Regions from separate parts of the Desulfotomaculum defluvii genome, predicted to be linked through region 1. Evidence: riboswitches for the same ligand, from Rfam matches in the RefSeq annotation. Region 1 holds a riboswitch; each other region holds the start of a gene.
The links. A riboswitch is a leader RNA that binds a small molecule or an ion and turns the genes downstream of it on or off. The one in region 1 is predicted to bind S-adenosylmethionine.
Positions count from the first base shown of each region.

Region 2: linked by a shared signal. The riboswitch ahead of ACYQ03_RS09180 (Vitamin B12 dependent methionine synthase activation subunit) and the one ahead of metK (methionine adenosyltransferase) in region 1 are both predicted to bind S-adenosylmethionine.
Region 3: linked by a shared signal. The riboswitch ahead of ACYQ03_RS02350 (homocysteine biosynthesis protein) and the one ahead of metK (methionine adenosyltransferase) in region 1 are both predicted to bind S-adenosylmethionine.

Region 1 covers NZ_BAAHYV010000006.1:233,187-238,921, forward strand. The annotation lists gene murJ (murein biosynthesis integral membrane protein MurJ) at 1-594, shown strand, start outside; gene ACYQ03_RS03790 (YlmC/YmxH family sporulation protein) at 650-910, shown strand; SAM riboswitch class I at 978-1,074, shown strand; gene metK (methionine adenosyltransferase) at 1,172-2,365, shown strand; gene ACYQ03_RS03800 (S-layer homology domain-containing protein) at 2,681-5,233, shown strand; gene ACYQ03_RS03805 (hypothetical protein) at 5,324-5,735, shown strand, end outside.
Region 2 covers NZ_BAAHYV010000007.1:435,941-441,675, reverse strand. The annotation lists gene ACYQ03_RS09185 (homocysteine S-methyltransferase family protein) at 1-1,728, opposite strand, end outside; gene ACYQ03_RS09180 (Vitamin B12 dependent methionine synthase activation subunit) at 1,750-2,400, opposite strand; SAM riboswitch class I at 2,479-2,588, opposite strand; gene ACYQ03_RS09175 (BaiN/RdsA family NAD(P)/FAD-dependent oxidoreductase) at 2,712-3,971, opposite strand; gene ychF (redox-regulated ATPase YchF) at 4,218-5,318, opposite strand; gene trpA (tryptophan synthase subunit alpha) at 5,569-5,735, opposite strand, start outside.
Region 3 covers NZ_BAAHYV010000004.1:123,598-129,332, forward strand. The annotation lists gene glmU (bifunctional UDP-N-acetylglucosamine diphosphorylase/glucosamine-1-phosphate N-acetyltransferase GlmU) at 1-406, shown strand, start outside; gene ACYQ03_RS02340 (ribose-phosphate diphosphokinase) at 428-1,378, shown strand; gene ACYQ03_RS02345 (hypothetical protein) at 1,600-1,725, opposite strand; SAM riboswitch class I at 1,979-2,087, shown strand; gene ACYQ03_RS02350 (homocysteine biosynthesis protein) at 2,188-3,387, shown strand; gene ACYQ03_RS02355 (NIL domain-containing protein) at 3,406-3,807, shown strand; gene ACYQ03_RS02360 (UPF0280 family protein) at 3,809-4,552, shown strand; gene ACYQ03_RS02365 (ferritin family protein) at 4,661-5,080, shown strand; gene ACYQ03_RS02370 (PRC-barrel domain-containing protein) at 5,203-5,735, opposite strand, start outside.

The sequences.
Region 1 (5,735 bases):
TTAGCCACGCCTATTATTAAACTGCTTTTCGAACATGGCCAATTTGGTGCCCGGGCCACAGAAATGACAGCTATTGCCCTATTTTTCTATGCCATAGGCTTAGTTGGGCAGGCAGCCAATATTATTTTGACTAGGGCCTTTTACGCCCAACAGGATACAAGAACACCAGTTAAATTAATGGCTGTAACCGTGGTGGTGAACTTGGTCTTTAGTCTACTGCTTATTGGCCCTTTAAAGCACGGTGGTTTGGCTCTGGCTAACTCCATTGCATCTTTAATCAACACCATTATGTTGACCTGGTTTCTCAATAAAAGGATTCCTGGCATGTGGAATGCAAGTGCCATGACCTTTCTTTTACAAACAGCCTTGGCCACCACCAGCATGGCGGCTGTTGCCTGGGGTGTGAATGCCACTGGAGCTGGTTTCTTTGCTGCTTATGGTACACTGGGACTTGCAGTCCAAGTGGGAGTAAGTATCTCAACAGCCTTATTAGCCTTTATCCTTGCTGTTTTCCTACTTCGCATGGAAGAAGCCAAAATGATAACTGAGTATGCAGGGAAATTTCTTCGCAAGTTACACCCTTCCAAGGGTTAGCCTAACGCACCAATGCACCTCCCAGAGCATAGCATGGGTTTAGGAGGTGCAAGATATGATTAAAGCAACTCAACTGTCGGCCAAAGATATCGTTAATCTAAACGATGGGGCAAAGCTAGGTCCGGTGAAGGATTTACATATTGATCCCGAAACAGGCAGCGTAGTGGCCATAGTGCTTGAGGCACCCCGGCGTTATTTTGGCCTGATTCGGTCTGGGCGAGATATGGTCATTCCCTGGAATCTAGTAAAAAAATTTGGTATCGATACAGTGCTGGTGGATTTACAGCCTATGGATCGATCTTATTACGAAGAATAAGAGAATTTGTTTGACACAAAGTTCCTCCTTTGCTAAAATTAATCTGGCAATTTTGCTTGTTGTTCTGTGCTCATCAAGAGAGGTGGAGGGACTGGCCCGATGAAACCCGGCAACCTCACGTAAGGTGCCAAGTCCTGCAGGAGTTTATTCCTGACAGATGAGGTCATTGAGGGAAGGCTGGGAAAAAATAACCTCTCCATTTAGGAGAGGTTTGTTTATTTTTGATGGGAGCGGGAAAAGTTAATAGAGGGAGGTAATCAATTGAGTAGAAAACTTTTTACTTCTGAATCTGTAACTGAAGGCCATCCAGATAAAGTGGCCGACCAAATTTCTGATGCCATATTAGACTCTATTTTGGCTAAAGACCCGATGGCTCGTGTAGCCTGTGAGACCTTTGTTACTACTGGTCTAGTACTGGTGGGAGGGGAAATTTCCTGCCAATGCTATGTAGATATCCCTAAGGTAGTTAGGGAGACCGTTTTGGAAATCGGCTATACCCGTGCTAAATACGGTTTTGACGGGGACACCTGTGCAGTGTTAACTGCCATTGATGAGCAGTCCCCTGATATTGCCATGGGTGTAGACAAGGCCTTGGAAGCTAAAACAGGTGAAATGACTGAGGCTGAAATTGAGGCCATTGGTGCTGGTGATCAAGGCATGATGTTCGGTTATGCCACCGATGAAACACCGGAATTAATGCCCCTGCCCATCTCCCTGGCCCATACAATGGCCCGCCGTCTAGCTGAGGCTCGTAAGTCCGGCTTACTAGATTATTTGCGTCCCGATGGTAAAACCCAAGTTACTGTGGAATACGAGGGCGATAAACCTGCCCATATTGACACAGTAGTAATTTCCACTCAACACCATCCGGAAGTTGACCTAGAGACCATTCGTCAGGATATGATAGAAAAGGTAGCCCTGCCCGTACTGCCGGCTGAATTAGTTGACGAAAAAACCCGTTTCTTGATTAACCCCACTGGCCGCTTTGTTATTGGTGGACCCCACGGTGATGCCGGTTTGACTGGACGCAAAATTATCGTTGATACCTATGGTGGTATGGCCCGTCACGGTGGTGGTGCCTTCTCCGGCAAAGATCCTACAAAGGTAGACCGTTCTGCTGCCTACGCTGCCCGATACGTGGCTAAAAACGTAGTGGCTGCTGGCCTAGCTAAGAGATGCGAAGTACAACTGGCCTACGCCATCGGCGTAGCCCATCCGGTTTCTGTAAGGGTTCAGACCTTTGGTACCGGTACTGTTAGTGATGAGGTTATTATCAACCTAATCAACAAAAACTTTGACCTACGTCCCGCTGGCATCATCAAGTCCTTGGAATTGCGTCGCCCCATCTACAAACAAACCGCCGCCTACGGCCACTTCGGCCGCCCAGACCTAGATCTCCCCTGGGAGCGTACAGATAAGGCTGAAATCCTACGGGCAGAGGCTGGTTTAAAATAATTTAGAAAAACACTCTCAATAAAAATGGGAGTGTTTTTTTATAAAAAATAGAGTTGGTGCATAAACTTGACGACATAAATTTATATATTTCGATTACTTTAGACGCTATTCAACAGTTATATAAGCAAATAAAGACATTAATGATAATTAATGTCGAAAAATAGCTTGCAAAAAAGAAGGAAAAAAAAGCCTTGATGTAAAAATATTCAATTTACTTTTTGCACTTAGAGAATAGGACTAGTACCATTGAACTAGAGGGAGGTGTTAAATCGCGTAAGTCATGTTTTTTAAAAAGGCATAAGTGAGGGAATGTTCGTGAAAAAAACTACTAAGGTATCCGTTTTATCTGGAGTGCTTGCTTTTTTACTTTGTATTTGTAGTTTAACAGCCTATGCAAGTACACCGGGGAATCAATCTCAGTCAGTTTCTTTATTTTCAGATGTACCTACTGGGTATAATAATGCAATGTTTATTAACTACCTAGCTAATCAAGATCTAATTAAAGGTTTTCCAGACGGAACTTTTCGTCCTGCTGCTGGCTTAACCCGAGCGGAAGCCGCGGCCTTATTAGTACGGGTCGGAAAAGTAAATGCACTGACACCAACAGCAAGATTTGCTGATGTGAACACCAATCACTGGGCTGCGGCTAGTATTGAATCGGCTGCAGCAGCCGGACTTCTTAGCGGCTACCCAGATAATACCTTTCGGCCTAATGCTTTTCTTACAAGGGCGGAAGGTGTAACACTGTTTTTGCGTCTGTCAAAACAACCAGACCCCCATGTAGCACTTCCTGCACTGGAGGATTTAGGGCCAAGTCACTGGGCTGCCCGTCCTATTGCCGTGGGACTAGCTGCGGGCATGGTGGGTTTATCTGCTGATAAAAAACATTTCTTGCCCGATTCACCGCTGACCCGGGGCGATTTAGCCAGGGTATTAGGAGTTTTGTTAACTCGAGACCCCGACCTGTATAAGACTGAGCTAAAAGGTAAATTATCCGTGTTGAAAGGAACCGTTACTGTAAATAAAGCAGATGAACAGGCAACTCAGGTAACCGGAACCATTACAGTAGGTCCGGGGGAAGTAATTAAAACTGCAGCTAGTAGTGAGGCAGAAATTATATTTCCTGACGGCACTGGTTTACGTATGATGGAAAACAGTGAACTAGATTTTAAAGATGCCAGGGGCCGTGCCTACATTACACGTACAGGTGCCCAGGGTATTGCCGTTGATTGGCTGGCTTTAAACCTTAAGCAGGGAAATATCTTTGGGGCATTGGCTACCCAATATAAGTCTCAGGGTGATCAAAGCAATCAAGTCATTACCACTGGTTTAGCTAATTACCCAAAGATAGCTAGTGTCAATGATAATGATTTAAAGAAAATTGTATCCGGTTTAGTAGCAAAAGCACAAAAAAATACGACACAAGTGGCAGAATCAAAAACCCAAAACTTACCCTGGTATCAGCAGGCCCAGGACAAAAAAGTACGTGTTCAAGTGGACATGCCTTGGTCAGTGTGTGCCATTCGGGGTACTTTCTGGGAAAACTTTGTTTCTAGGGATGGACGTTCTAGAACTAACTTATTAGAAGGGGAAGGACAAGTATCTGCAGCAGGTAAATCGGTAGAACTGACTCCCGGCCATAGTACGGAGGTAACAGGAGCTACAGCACCACCCGCTGCTCCAAAACCTATGACTCAGGAAGAAACTAAACAATGGATTAACTTGGCTCGCTGGGTTGTGGATAGGGCGCAGGCAATTGATGCCATCAAAGAACAGACCGCACCACCACCACCACCAGCTGCTCCAACACCACAGCAAGTACAGGAACCTGTGCAACAACCAGAACAATCGGTTCAGCCACCAGACCCAATACAAAGTACATTAAACAAAGTGGTGGAAGCTTATAAGGATCTGAACCAGGGGGAAGTACCCGAAAGTATTAAAGATACAGTTATACCTACCACACCAGGCGAACCTACGACTCCTAGTACTGGTGGTGGCGGAGGTGGAGGAGGTGGTGGTGGCAGTAGTACCACCACATATTCAATCAATAACGTGCAAACACCTAACGACATTGTTGTGGCCTTTGGGACACCATTTGCCAGCATCGGGTTACCTAGCCAAGTAGAAGTTACTTTGAGTAACAACACTACACGTAATCTGAGTGTATCCTGGAACCAGGGAGTACCTGCCTATGATGGGAATAAGGTTGGAACCTATATGTTTACGGGAACTTTAGACTTACCCACTGAAATTGTCAACACTAACAATCTCAAGGCAGAGGTCAAAGTAATAGTTGCTGGGAAACAGTCTAGCATTACCTCTATAACACCCACTTCTGGTAAAGCCAATACACTGGTAACCATTAAGGGTAGCAACTTCGGAATTGAACAAGGCAAGGTGGTTATTGCCGGAAATAGTGTGGATGATGGAAATGTAAAAACCTGGACCGATAATGAGGTAATTTTCTACATGCCCGATGTAAAACAGAGCGCAGGACTTGATGTCTGGATTAAGCCGATAATCAATTTAATCAGTAACAAAGTAACCTTCAATTTCCAAGGTTCGATTCCTGCACTGCCTGCGGTATATTACGGAACTATCAATGTTATTGGTGGTCCTGGTGTCGCAGGACCGGGGACAGTGGTCGAAGCTAGGGTCGGAGGACAAGTTGTTTCAAGTGTTATTACAGAAACTGATAACCTTTATGGCAACACAGCCAAACTCGATGTACAGGGTATTGCTGAAGGAACATTAATTGAATTCTGGGTTAAGCTACCAGGTTATAGCTTTGAGCAAGCACTAGAAACATGTACCTTTAACAGTGGGACTGAAAGGGAGATTAATTTAACGATCGATCTTTCATAATGAGTCGAATCCGTATTGGGGGTGGTAAGCTAATAAGTTAATTGTTTAAATAATTTGGGATAACGGTTTTATTTTAAAGGGGGAAGAGAGATGAGTGGGGTACTCAAACGAGGTGGCAAACCAGCCCTCTGGCTGGTTTTGACACTGCTGTTAACATTGGCATTGGCAATACCTGCCCAGGCTGGTATTATCGGTGCTGGAGTGGATGCAGACAACCCAACTGTTTGTGTCCAGTCTGACTATATTTTGGAAATGGCAACAGATAACGGTCTAAGTACTGGTGACAGCTTGCAGATACAAATAAATGATTCACTTTTTGATTTAAACGAGATAGATCTAGGTTCTTTGGAAATGACTGTAAATCAACAAGTATATTCCATAGAAGGGTCCGTTGATAACAATACACTGATACTTCCGATTAATCAGGATGTTGATGCCGGAACCATAAGTTTTACTATCAAAGGATTTACAAACCCTGAATACGTAGGGGGTCAATTGTTTG
Region 2 (5,735 bases), on a different contig from region 1:
CTGTTGTTCTATGGCAATGTATTTTTCCGCCCGTACATCTCTGCCCATAAGTACAGCTGATGCCCTCAGAGTCTCCATCATACGCTGATCCTGGGGATTAAGAATAGCCGCATCTAGGCCAGCATTTAAGGCCATAGCAAAGAAAGCAGTATTAATCAAGCCACGGTTAGGCAATCCAAAGGAAACATTGCTAACCCCCAAACTTGTAGTAACTCCTAGTTCCTTTCTAACCTGTTTGATGGCTTCAAGGGTTTCTGGCACCCCTTCGGGTTGGGCACTGACGGTTAAGACCAAACAATCCAGCATTAAATCTTGTCTGGGAATACCCACTGCTTCAATTCTTTCCACCAGCTTTCGCGCCACCTCTAATCTCCCTTGAGCCGTCGGTGGAATTCCTTGATCATCCAGTGTTAAGCCGATCAGGGCTGCCCCATAGCGTTTGGCCAGGGGAAGAATTGTTTCAATACTATTTTCCTCACCATTTACAGAATTGATAAGAGCTTTACCATGATATAGTTTGAGGGCATGTTCTATTACTTTAGGATCAGTGCTATCAATACAAAGGGGTGCTTCAACTAAAACCTGAATGGCCTGGAGGGCACGCTCCATGGCCGAAGTTTGATCTACACCACCTACACCAACATTAACATCCAAAATTTCTGCCCCGGCCTGTACTTGAGACAAAGCATCCCGTCTAGTTATTTCAGTTTTTCCTTCGCGGATTTCGGCCTGTAGAGCCTTTTTACCTGTGGGGTTAAGACGCTCGCCAATGGCTACTGGTATTCCTTGGGGATCAATTGTCACTGTTTTAACCCGGCTGGCTACCCTTAAACCAAATTTTTTATAACGGGTCTTAAGCTCCATATGCTTAACTTGGCGTGAGATCTCCTTTATATGGTCAGGTGTTGTCCCACAGCAACCACCTAGTATAGATGCACCGTAGGTTACAAAACGTTGGGCATATTGGGCCATAGTCTCTGCAGTCTCCCGAAAAACCGTATTACCGTCGATAATTTCCGGCATACCGGCATTAGGTGATACTAATATAGGAAGATTGGTGCTTTCTGTAAGTTTTTTTACCACATCTTCCAATTGACTTGGTCCCACAGAACAATTCACCCCAATGGCAGCCACACCAAGTCTTTCAGCCACGACGGCGGCAGTTTCCGGATCCGTTCCGGTAAAGGTGCGGCCAGTTTCATCAAAGGTAAAGCTGGCCACCACTGGTACATTACCAGCATCGGCAGCAGCAATAAGGGCTGCACGCATTTCACCTATATCGCCAAAGGTTTCGAAGAGAATTAAATCTACACCGGCTTCTACCATAGCAACACATTGTTCATAAAATTGCTCATAGGCTTGATCAAAGGTCATGGTTCCCAGGGGTTGTAAAAACTTACCCAGTGGACCCACCGAGCCAGCTACCATTGCTCCATATTGACCGGCCACTTCCTTGGCTAGGGTCACTGACCGGTGATTAATATCTTTTACTTTATCTGCCAGGTTATAGTCTGCCAATTTTAAGCCAATGGCTCCAAAGGTATTGGTAGTGATAATGTCTGCCCCTGCTTCTAAATATAGTTTATGTATTTCTTTAATGGCTTCAGGGTGGCTAAGATTCCATTCCTCAGGACACCATCCACCTGGTAGACCCCTCTGTTGCAACAAGGTCCCCATGGCGCCATCAATAATTAAAATTTCTTTTTTTACTCTTTCTCTAAAAGACAATTTCCTTTCTCTCCTTCCATCCTAGCTACGATACAAACAGTTAGTTTTTTGGCATAAATCACATTTACTATTTATTTTAAAGGGCTTTGAACCCCAACCGACAACAAAACAAAGGGATTTTGATGGGTTCATCTGGTAAAAGTCATTGCAGGTTATTTTTATCTGAAGGGCATCGGCCAATTCTAGCATGTCTGGCAAATACTCCATAGGTACACCACGATAACCAGGACCCAGCTTTGGCGTGGGGTATAGCCCCTTTAACCGCATCTGACTGGCAGCCAATCCAATTACTTGTTCGGCAACCGCTTCTACCGCAACAGTTCCTACAGCATCCATAATAACTCCCCGGGTTGTTTCTCCTCTACGAAACAACAGTGTTGCTTCCTGTTCAATAGCTTCCCCAACTGTTACTGCCACCACGCTAACAGCGCTAACTTTTTTTAGAACAGGATCTCTAATTTCAAGACTATCCCCAAGGGTAATCTTGCCCTTATCGAAACAGAAGGGTATTTGATTTATTACCGCCGTAGGTGTAATAAATATTTTAGCTTCTTGAATGATATCATTGATTTGCCTTAGCAGTTGTGGTGTTTGATTACTTACATTTTTTATACCCAGATATTGAAGAACTTTATTTGGTGGTATGTTTAATGGTATTTGAGGTAGCAGCATATTATCCTCCAACAAGGTCTCTTTTAAGCTAAAAAAACGCCCACTAAGGGCGTAAATGGTAATAGAAATTCCATCGCACCCTTATCTTTCAAGAACTAATTAATTCCTGCAGGAGTTGGCACCGCCGCCATACAATGGCCGGTTGCCGGGTTTCATAGGGCCAGTCCCTCCACCACTCTTGATAAGTGCAAAGAATATATTTTATTATTGGTAATGTACAACAAACCACACTTCTTCGTCAAGAGAATCTTAGAAAAACTTGTCCGGCTGGGTTTTAAGTGCCCTTTAGGGTATCGTCAGCTTAGTTTTTCTTATACTTTCGCCGCAGCTTCTCCGGCTACATAGCCTGTACTAAAGGCCACCTGCATATTAAAACCACCTGTCTGTGCATCCACATCCAGAATTTCTCCGGCAAAGAAAAGCCCTTTGATCAGCTTAGATTCCATAGTTCGCGGATTAATCTCCTTTACCTTAATTCCTCCAGCAGTTATGGTGGCTTCTTGGATTGGTCTGGTGCCAGTTATATGAATTGGCAGGCCCTTACATATAGAAGCAAGGTTGCTTATTTCAGTGCCATTTACCTGATTTGCCGGGCGTTCTGAGGAAATATCAGCCAATTGCAGTAAAACCTTGGCCAATCTTTCTGGGATCATTTCGGATAAAATGTTTTTTACGGAACGCTTACCCGCTTCCCCCATGCTTTTAAGTAGTTTTAGTTCCAAATCTGATAAAGAGTATCCGGAAAACAAATCAATTTTTCCTTGCACTAGGGCATTGGTATTCCTCTGACCTTCCTTTGCCACCACCCGACTTACCCGCAGAGCACCAGGACCTGAAAGACCCCAGTGGGTTACAATCAAATCTCCAACTTCCGAAGCCAATATTTTACCCTTCTGATTGTAAAGGGTGATAGTTGTATCCTTTAGTGAGATGCCCTGCACCTCCCGGTTGAGAATCCACTGATCATTACAGGTAATGGAGACAGCTGCGGGAAACAACGGTGTAACCTGGTGTCCCACCTCTCGAGCTAGCTTGTAACCCTCCCCAGTGCTACCGGTGGCAGGATAGGAAAGTCCGCCAGTTGCTACCACCACTGCCTTTGCCAGTATTACTTGCCCATTTACTCTGACACCTTGGCAGATTTGATCCTCCACCAACAGTGAATCTACCTTGTTACCATAACTTATTTTAACGCCTGATTGTTGCAGATATTTGACTAGGGCTTGGACTACGTCAGATGCCCTGTTGCTAACAGGAAAAACTCTTCCTTTTTCTTCTATTTTAGTCTTTATCCCAAGGGCACGTAAAAAATCCCTTAAATCACTCCCAGAAAATTGATGTAAAGCACTGTAGACAAATTTGCCATTGCCAGGAATATTGGCAATCATTTCATCAATGTCAGCACTATTGGTCAGGTTGCAGCGTCCTCCACCTGTTATCAGCATCTTTCTGCCCAGAGATTCGTTTTTCTCCACCAGCTGCACCCTTGCCCCCAGCGCTGCTGCCCGGGCTGCGGCCATCATGCCAGCAGGCCCTCCCCCGGTCACCACTACATCCCATTTTTGTTGCAAAGGAATCGACTCCCAGTTTCAATGTTTATACTTAATTGTTTATATTTTAACGCAAGTTAGGGGAAAAGCATACTAACAGCATATACAACTGCCATGGGCCATGTGCCTTGGGCCTTGAGCTAAAGAACCTACGGCAAACACCCAAAAAAGCCCATTGCCCATTGCCCATGGCCCAAGGCTCATGGTTTATACTAAAAACTAAAAGAGCAACCCTATAGGGGCTGCCCATTTACATAAAACTAAATATTACACGTTAAACCTAAAATTAATTATGTCCCCATCCTGCACAAGGTATTCCTTGCCTTCTAAGCGCAGCAGACCTTTATCCCTTGCTTTGGCCATTGAACCAGTGGCAGACAGGTCTTCGAAGGCAATAACCTCTGCCCGGATAAAGCCCCGTTCAATATCAGAGTGAATCTTGCCTGCTGCCCTTTTGGCATCGGTGTTGCGCTTTATGGTCCAAGCTCGAACTTCATCTTCACCAGCTGTGAGGAAGGAGATTAAACCCAGATAGTCATAGACAGCTCTGGCCAAACGATCTATGCCCAGTTCGCTGATACCTAAGTCTTCCATAAAAAGTTCTCGATCTTCAGCCGGTAATTGACTGATTTCCATTTCTATACGTCCACAAATTTCTAGTACAGCTATTCCCTTCTCTGCAGCGTATTTTTCTACCTTGTCTTTACCTGGATAAGTTCCCTCTCGATACTGATCTTCATCAATGTTGATGACCAGCATCATTGGTTTCTCTGTCAGGAAGGCGTAGTTTCTTAAAGTAGCCTTTTCCTCATCGGTTAGGCCCAATTGGCTGATAGGTTTTTCCTCTTCCAAGGCTTGTAGACATTTCTTCAGAACCTCTAGTTCAAAGGCATTTTCCTTAGTGATTTTTTTACCAGACTGGATTCTTTCAATTCTTTTTTCAACTAGATCCATGTCAGCCAAGAGGATTTCAACGGCAATGGTTTCTATATCCCGCATGGGATTAATATCATCTTCCACATGGGGAACGTCAGAATTCTCAAAGGCCCTTACCACATGCACCAATAGGTCAGCATTACGGATAGCACTGAGGAATTGGTTGCCGACACCCTTTCCTTCGCTGGCCCCCCGGACCAAACCTGGTACTTCGCTAAATTGAATTTGTGCATAGGTAGTTTTTCGTGGTTTGTACATGTTCACTAAAAAATCAATTCTCTTGTCTGGTACCTTTGCCGATGCTGTAATGGTTTCAGTTTTACCACTTAAAAAGTTTGATATCTCTTGATTAGAATTGGTCAATAAATTAAATATTGTGGTTTTTCCCACCATTGGCAGCCCAATAATACCAGTGGTTAGATTAGTTGACACATTCATCACCTCTGTTGTACGAATTTTACCATATCTTAGCTGGCTTGACTACAATTCGTTATATTGTATATATTTATCTAGATTGTAAGCGGGTGATACGAGTATGAATGTAAGAAACAACCAGTTAGGTATATATTGGCCTAATTTAAATGTTTTCAACCAATTGAACAAACTTCATAAAGCTGCTAATCCTTTCCCGTCCTTATTAGCCCAGTTGGTTGATCAAACTATAGGCTTCTTCTGCAGTTTTCTAATTCTTAATTGCCTGTTTCATTCTGCATACGTAGTCGACAACGTGGGGCACACAGTCCACACCATATTGCTCCACAATTTTCACAATGGCACTTCCTACAATTACACCATCGGCAAATTCAGCCATCCTGGCAGCTTGTTCCGGTGTAGAGATACCGAAACCAA
Region 3 (5,735 bases), on a different contig from region 1:
TACGATTATTGGGCCCTATGCCTATCTAAGGCCGGGTACCATATTAGCTGACAAAGTAAAAGTGGGGGACTTTGTAGAAATCAAAAAGTCGCAGGTTGGAAGCGGCAGTAAAATACCCCACCTAAGTTACGTGGGTGATGCAACCATAGGGGAAAATGTAAATGTGGGTGCCGGGACGATTACCTGTAACTACGACGGCAAGAGCAAGTATCAAACCATTTTAGAAGATGGAGCATTCATTGGTAGTAATACAAATTTAGTGGCACCGGTTAAAGTGGGCCGGAATGCTGTCATTGCCGCGGGTTCTACTATTACCAAAAATGTACCAGACGAAGCCCTGGGAGTGGCCAGGGGACGCCAAACCAATCTGGCTGATTGGGCAAAGAAACAAAGGAAAAAAAGCTAAATTAAATCTCGGAGGTAAATGATGTCTTCCAATAGTAAAAGATTAAAGATTTTTGCAGGAAATGCTAATCCTCAATTAGCCCAGGAGATTTGCCAGTATCTTGGCGTTACCATGGGATCTTCCGAAGTAACACACTTTAGTGATGGGGAAATTAGGGTTAAAGTAGATGAGAGTGTAAGGGGATCTGATGCCTTTATTATTCAACCTACATGTACACCAGTAAACGAGAATTTAATGGAATTACTAATCATGGCTGATGCACTCCGCCGAGCCTCTGCCCGACGCATCACAGCTGTAATTCCTTATTATGGTTACGCCCGTCAGGATCGTAAAACCCGTGCCAGAGACCCCATCACAGCTAAACTTGTTGCTAATATTGTATCAGCCAGTGGTTGTCGCCGGGTGATAACCATGGATTTACATGCGGGTCAGATTCAGGGTTTCTTTGATATTCCTGTGGATCATCTGCCTGCTGTACCTATCTTGGCGGAATACTTTCAACAAACACAGGACCCTGAAAATGTAGTTGTGGTTTCACCTGATATTGGTGGGGTTACCCGTGCTAGAGATTTGGCTGAGCGAATTGGATCACCCTTGGCTATTATTGACAAACGTCGCCCGGAACCCAATGTAGCCGAAGTTACCAATGTTATTGGCAATATTAAAGGGAAAACTGTTATTATGATTGACGATATTATCGATACTGCTGGAACCATCACAAAGGGAGCGGCTGCGCTAATGGATCGTGGTGCCAAAGAAATCTATGTTTGCTGTACCCATGCAGTACTTTCTGGTCCGGCCATACAGCGGTTAGAAGAGTCTGTTATTAAAGAAGTGATTATCACAAATACCATACCATTACCTCCGGAAAAAATGATTAATAAAATTAAAGTGTTATCTGTGGCTCCATTACTTGGTGAGGCAATTATACGCATCCACGAAGACCTTTCGGTTAGCAAGCTATTCTCTTAATAAGAGATAGATTTGCCATCAGCTTTTAGCTGTAAGTTATCGCTAATGGTTGGTAGGTGGCCTTGGGCCATGAGCCATGGGCCTTGGGCTTTTTTGCCTGTTCTGTTTAGGGGTCTCTTGCTCATGGCACACTGCATTTTCATATTTTGTGTAGGTCAAAGGGGTTTTATAAAAGAAATGCGACGTGGAGGACTGTTCCCCCTGTCGCATTTTTTATATATCTACCAGTGCCCATGCCAATTCTCATAAAAGTCAATGCCGGTTTCATCTTCTTGTTCCTCTGGTGACCCCCAACCAACGATACCAGTTTTAAGCATGTCCGGGCGGGACTCTTCCAGGTTATACATAGCACTCACCTCCTTCTGGTTGAATAATATATTTTGATGATTATCGTATGGTTATGCAGACTAACTAAGTTGTCTGGTCAAAGCAAAAGACCCATAAGTGTAACCAGCACAAAAAGCCTATGGCCTTTTCCAAAGGTGATTTAGCTGACGGCTGATGACTATTCCTTTTTACCAAAAAAAAATAGTTGACAATATAACTTGGCCTTGCTAAACTAAACAGTATCTTAAATTAAACAAACCAATTAAATATGCGCTCTTATCCCGAGAGGTGGAGGGACTGGCCCTATGAAACCCAGCAACCGTCCGGTAGAACCCGGACAGGTGCTAATTCCTGCAGAAGATTTTCTTCTGACAGATAAGAGGTGAGCTATGACCGTGATATGGGAATAAGCCTCTTCTGTTAAGAAGGGGCTTGTTTATTTTATTATGGACTGGAAGAGCGCGCAGAAGGAGGATTTTTAAATGGCTGTTGAGAGAACCTATGCAGAAATTAATGCCCGTATCAAAGCGGGAAAGGCAGTGGTATTGACTGCTGAAGAAGTGATTGGAAAAGTGAGAGAGCAGGGACTGTCTAAAACGGCTGCAGAAGTTGATGTGGTAACTACTGGTACCTTTGGCCCCATGTGTTCTTCTGGTGCGTTTTTGAATTTTGGACATTCTTCTCCTCGGATTAGAATGACTAAAGTATCTCTAAATAATGTTCCTGCCTATACTGGCATAGCTGCAGTGGATGCATTTATCGGCGCCACGGAAATTCCCGAAGAGGATCCGGCAAATGGAGATTTTCCAGGGGATTTTCGCTACGGTGGGGGTCATGTTATAGAGGATTTGGTAGCAGGAAAGCAAATAAAGCTGAAAGCTTTATCCTACGGTACTGATTGTTACCCCAGAAAAGAAATAGAAACAACCCTTACCTTGAATGAGATAAATGAGGCTATTTTATTTAACCCTCGCAATGGTTATCAAAACTATAACTGTGCCGTTAACCTAAGTGATAAAACTATCTATACCTATATGGGAACACTTAAACCCCGCTTAGGAAATGCCAACTATTCTACCTCTGGACAATTAAGTCCCCTGATGAAGGATCCTAATTTTGCTACCATAGGCGTAGGCACCAGAATCTTTCTGGGTGGGGGTGTAGGCTATGTGGTTTGGAATGGCACCCAGCATTTCCCCGGCTGGCTAAAGGACCAAGAGGGAAACGTGGTGGGCTCAGCAGGTGGGACACTTTCTGTTCTAGGTGACCTAAAGCAGATGAAAGCCCAGTGGCTAAGGGGAACCAGTTTCCGAGGTTATGGTGCTACTCTAACCGTAGGGTTAGGAATACCTATTCCTATACTTAACGAAGAAATACTACGTTATGCTGCATTATCAGATGAGGAACTGCATGCTCCGGTAGTTGATTACAGTGATGCTTACCCGAATCGGGTTGGTGGGAATTTAGGTTTAGTCAGCTATGCCCAATTAAAATCAGGGAAAATTACTATAAATGGTAAAGAAATCCCTACGGCACCCCTATCTAGTTACCCAAAAGCTAGGGAAATCGCTAATCAGTTAAAGAACTGGATTGAAAAAGGAGACTTTTTATTGGGTGAACCAGTACAGCTTCTACCTGGCCCTGCAGCAGGTTTAACGGGTAAGACATTAGATATTAAGTAATGGAAGGAGTGTCGGTAAATGGCACCTCATAAAATTGTTTTGCGTTTCACTTCATCAACATCTGATCAACCTATTATCTATCACTTAGTAAAGGACTATGATTTGGTGGTAAATATTGTCAAGGCACAAATTAATCCTCACCTAGAAGGGACTTTAGTTTTAGACCTTTGGGGGGAGAAATATGAGGAAGGTATAGAGTATCTAAGGAATCAGGGTATCTCTGTACATCCCCTTACTCAGGAAGTAGTCCGCAATAACGATCGTTGCACCAGTTGTGGGGCTTGCACAGGGCATTGCCCCGCGGGAGCTCTATATATAGAACGTCCTTCCATGGAAGTGCAGTTTGATGGAGACAAGTGTGTATTGTGCTTACAATGCTTAAAGGTTTGCCCGGTTCGAGCGATGGAGGTACGAATATAGAATGGATTATATCGAGCGCACCTATCGTGATTTGCATCGTCAAGGAGATTTGATACATTTCCAGGTGGGAGTTAAAGAAACAGATCTAGATATTGGTGTGCGGCGGGATCGTTTTACTCCCGAACTGGTAAGCTGGGTGGAGAAATTAATTAAAGAGCAACGGTCACTGTTGGAAGAATATATTAATAGGGACACTGTTTTTCCAACCACCCTAAATCCCCACAAAGTTTTGCCAGGTGCCCCGGATATCGCCATAGAAATGGCTGAAGCTGGTCAATTGGCTGGTGTGGGGCCCATGGCTGCGGTGGCGGGTGCTTTTTCTCAAGTAGTGGGAAAAGCTTTGAGTCGGCGTTCCCGTGATGTGATAGTGGAAAATGGAGGAGATATTTTTATTAAAACTTCCTGTGCACGAAAGGTAGGAATCTTTGCCGGAACCTCCCCCTTTAGTAATAAAATTGCACTGGAAATTCAACCGTGGCAGAGCCCATTGGGTATTTGCACGTCATCCGGTACGGTAGGTCATTCCCTAAGTTTTGGTAAGTCTGATGCAGTGATCATTCTTTCTTCCTCACCCATTTTGGCTGATGCAGTGGCCACTGCCGCTGGCAATTTTGTGCAGGTAGAAGAAGATGTACAAAGGGCGGTGGACTATGCTGCTTCCATAAAGGGGATAACTGGTGCTGTGGCCATTAAAGGAGAGAAGATGGCTGTTTGGGGCCAAATTAAGTTGGTTCCCATGGGTTAGGAGCATCTTTATTTTAATGCAAGAAAAATGCAAGACTTTTGTCATGGTAAATTCCCCCAGCGTAACTTACAATGGGTTAAGATAATAACGCAAAAGGGGGAAATGATTTTGCATTTAACTATTAATGATATTTTAGATGTAGCCATTAAATCTGAGGAAAGCAGCTATAAATTTTACAGTGAAATGGCAGGCAAGGCGAAGCTTGTAGAAACTGAGAAGATTTTAAAAAGATTAGCCCAGGATGAAAAGGACCATTTGGATTACCTTCTCTGGCTAAAATCTGGTGAACCGATCAATGAAGAAGTATATTTTGATGGCTTCGAAGAGGCCGGGGAGCTAAACCCCGACATGACACCCGAGGAAGTACTGACCATTGCCACGCAACGTGAAGATGCAGCAGCTAAAATGTATAATCAAATGGCAGATATTTTTAAGGCCCAACAGGATAAAAAATTTATCTTTGAACGTATGGCTAGGGAAGAGGAACACCACCGTGCAGCTGTGGCAAAACTAATGGAAGAGTTGTAAAAAGGTCAGTGTCGCAAAACTACTTTTCAGTAGCTAGCGACACTGCTTTTTTGCTGTTAGCTATTTGCTTTTAGCCTTAGGTTTTTAATGATACCTAATGCTTAAAAGTAAGTGACCCCATACTAATCGGTTTTTTCTTCCTTTTCTTTGCTTAACTTTTCAGAAACCAAAGGTGATTCTTCTATTACCAAAGGTTCCTCGGTAGCTTCCTTTTCGTCCTCGGGTTCCTTCTCTTCACGGGGTAAAGCACCTGGAGGTAATTCATGGACTTCAACAAAATCTTCAACTTGTTCTGCCCTACTTAAGTCATCGGTTTGACGGGGAAGTGAGCCTGGTGGCAAATCTGCAATAATAACTTCATCCTGAATAGACTCTCTGGTTTGTAATTTTTCTTCCTCTTTCCTTAGAGCTCCTAAAGGTAAATCTTGAACCGTAACCTCGTCTTCAATATAGTCATCATTACCTTTTTTCTTAACCCTATCTCTTAGGCTTTCTCCTAGATCTTTGGTTTTACTTTCTATTTCTTCCACTGTTTTACTGCTGATTTCTTTGGTTATATTGCCGATTTCCTTTGTTTTTTGCAAAGTGCTTTCCCAGATATGATTTGTACTATCCTTTAGCTGTTTAACTGTTTCTTGCAGACCGCCATCAACTT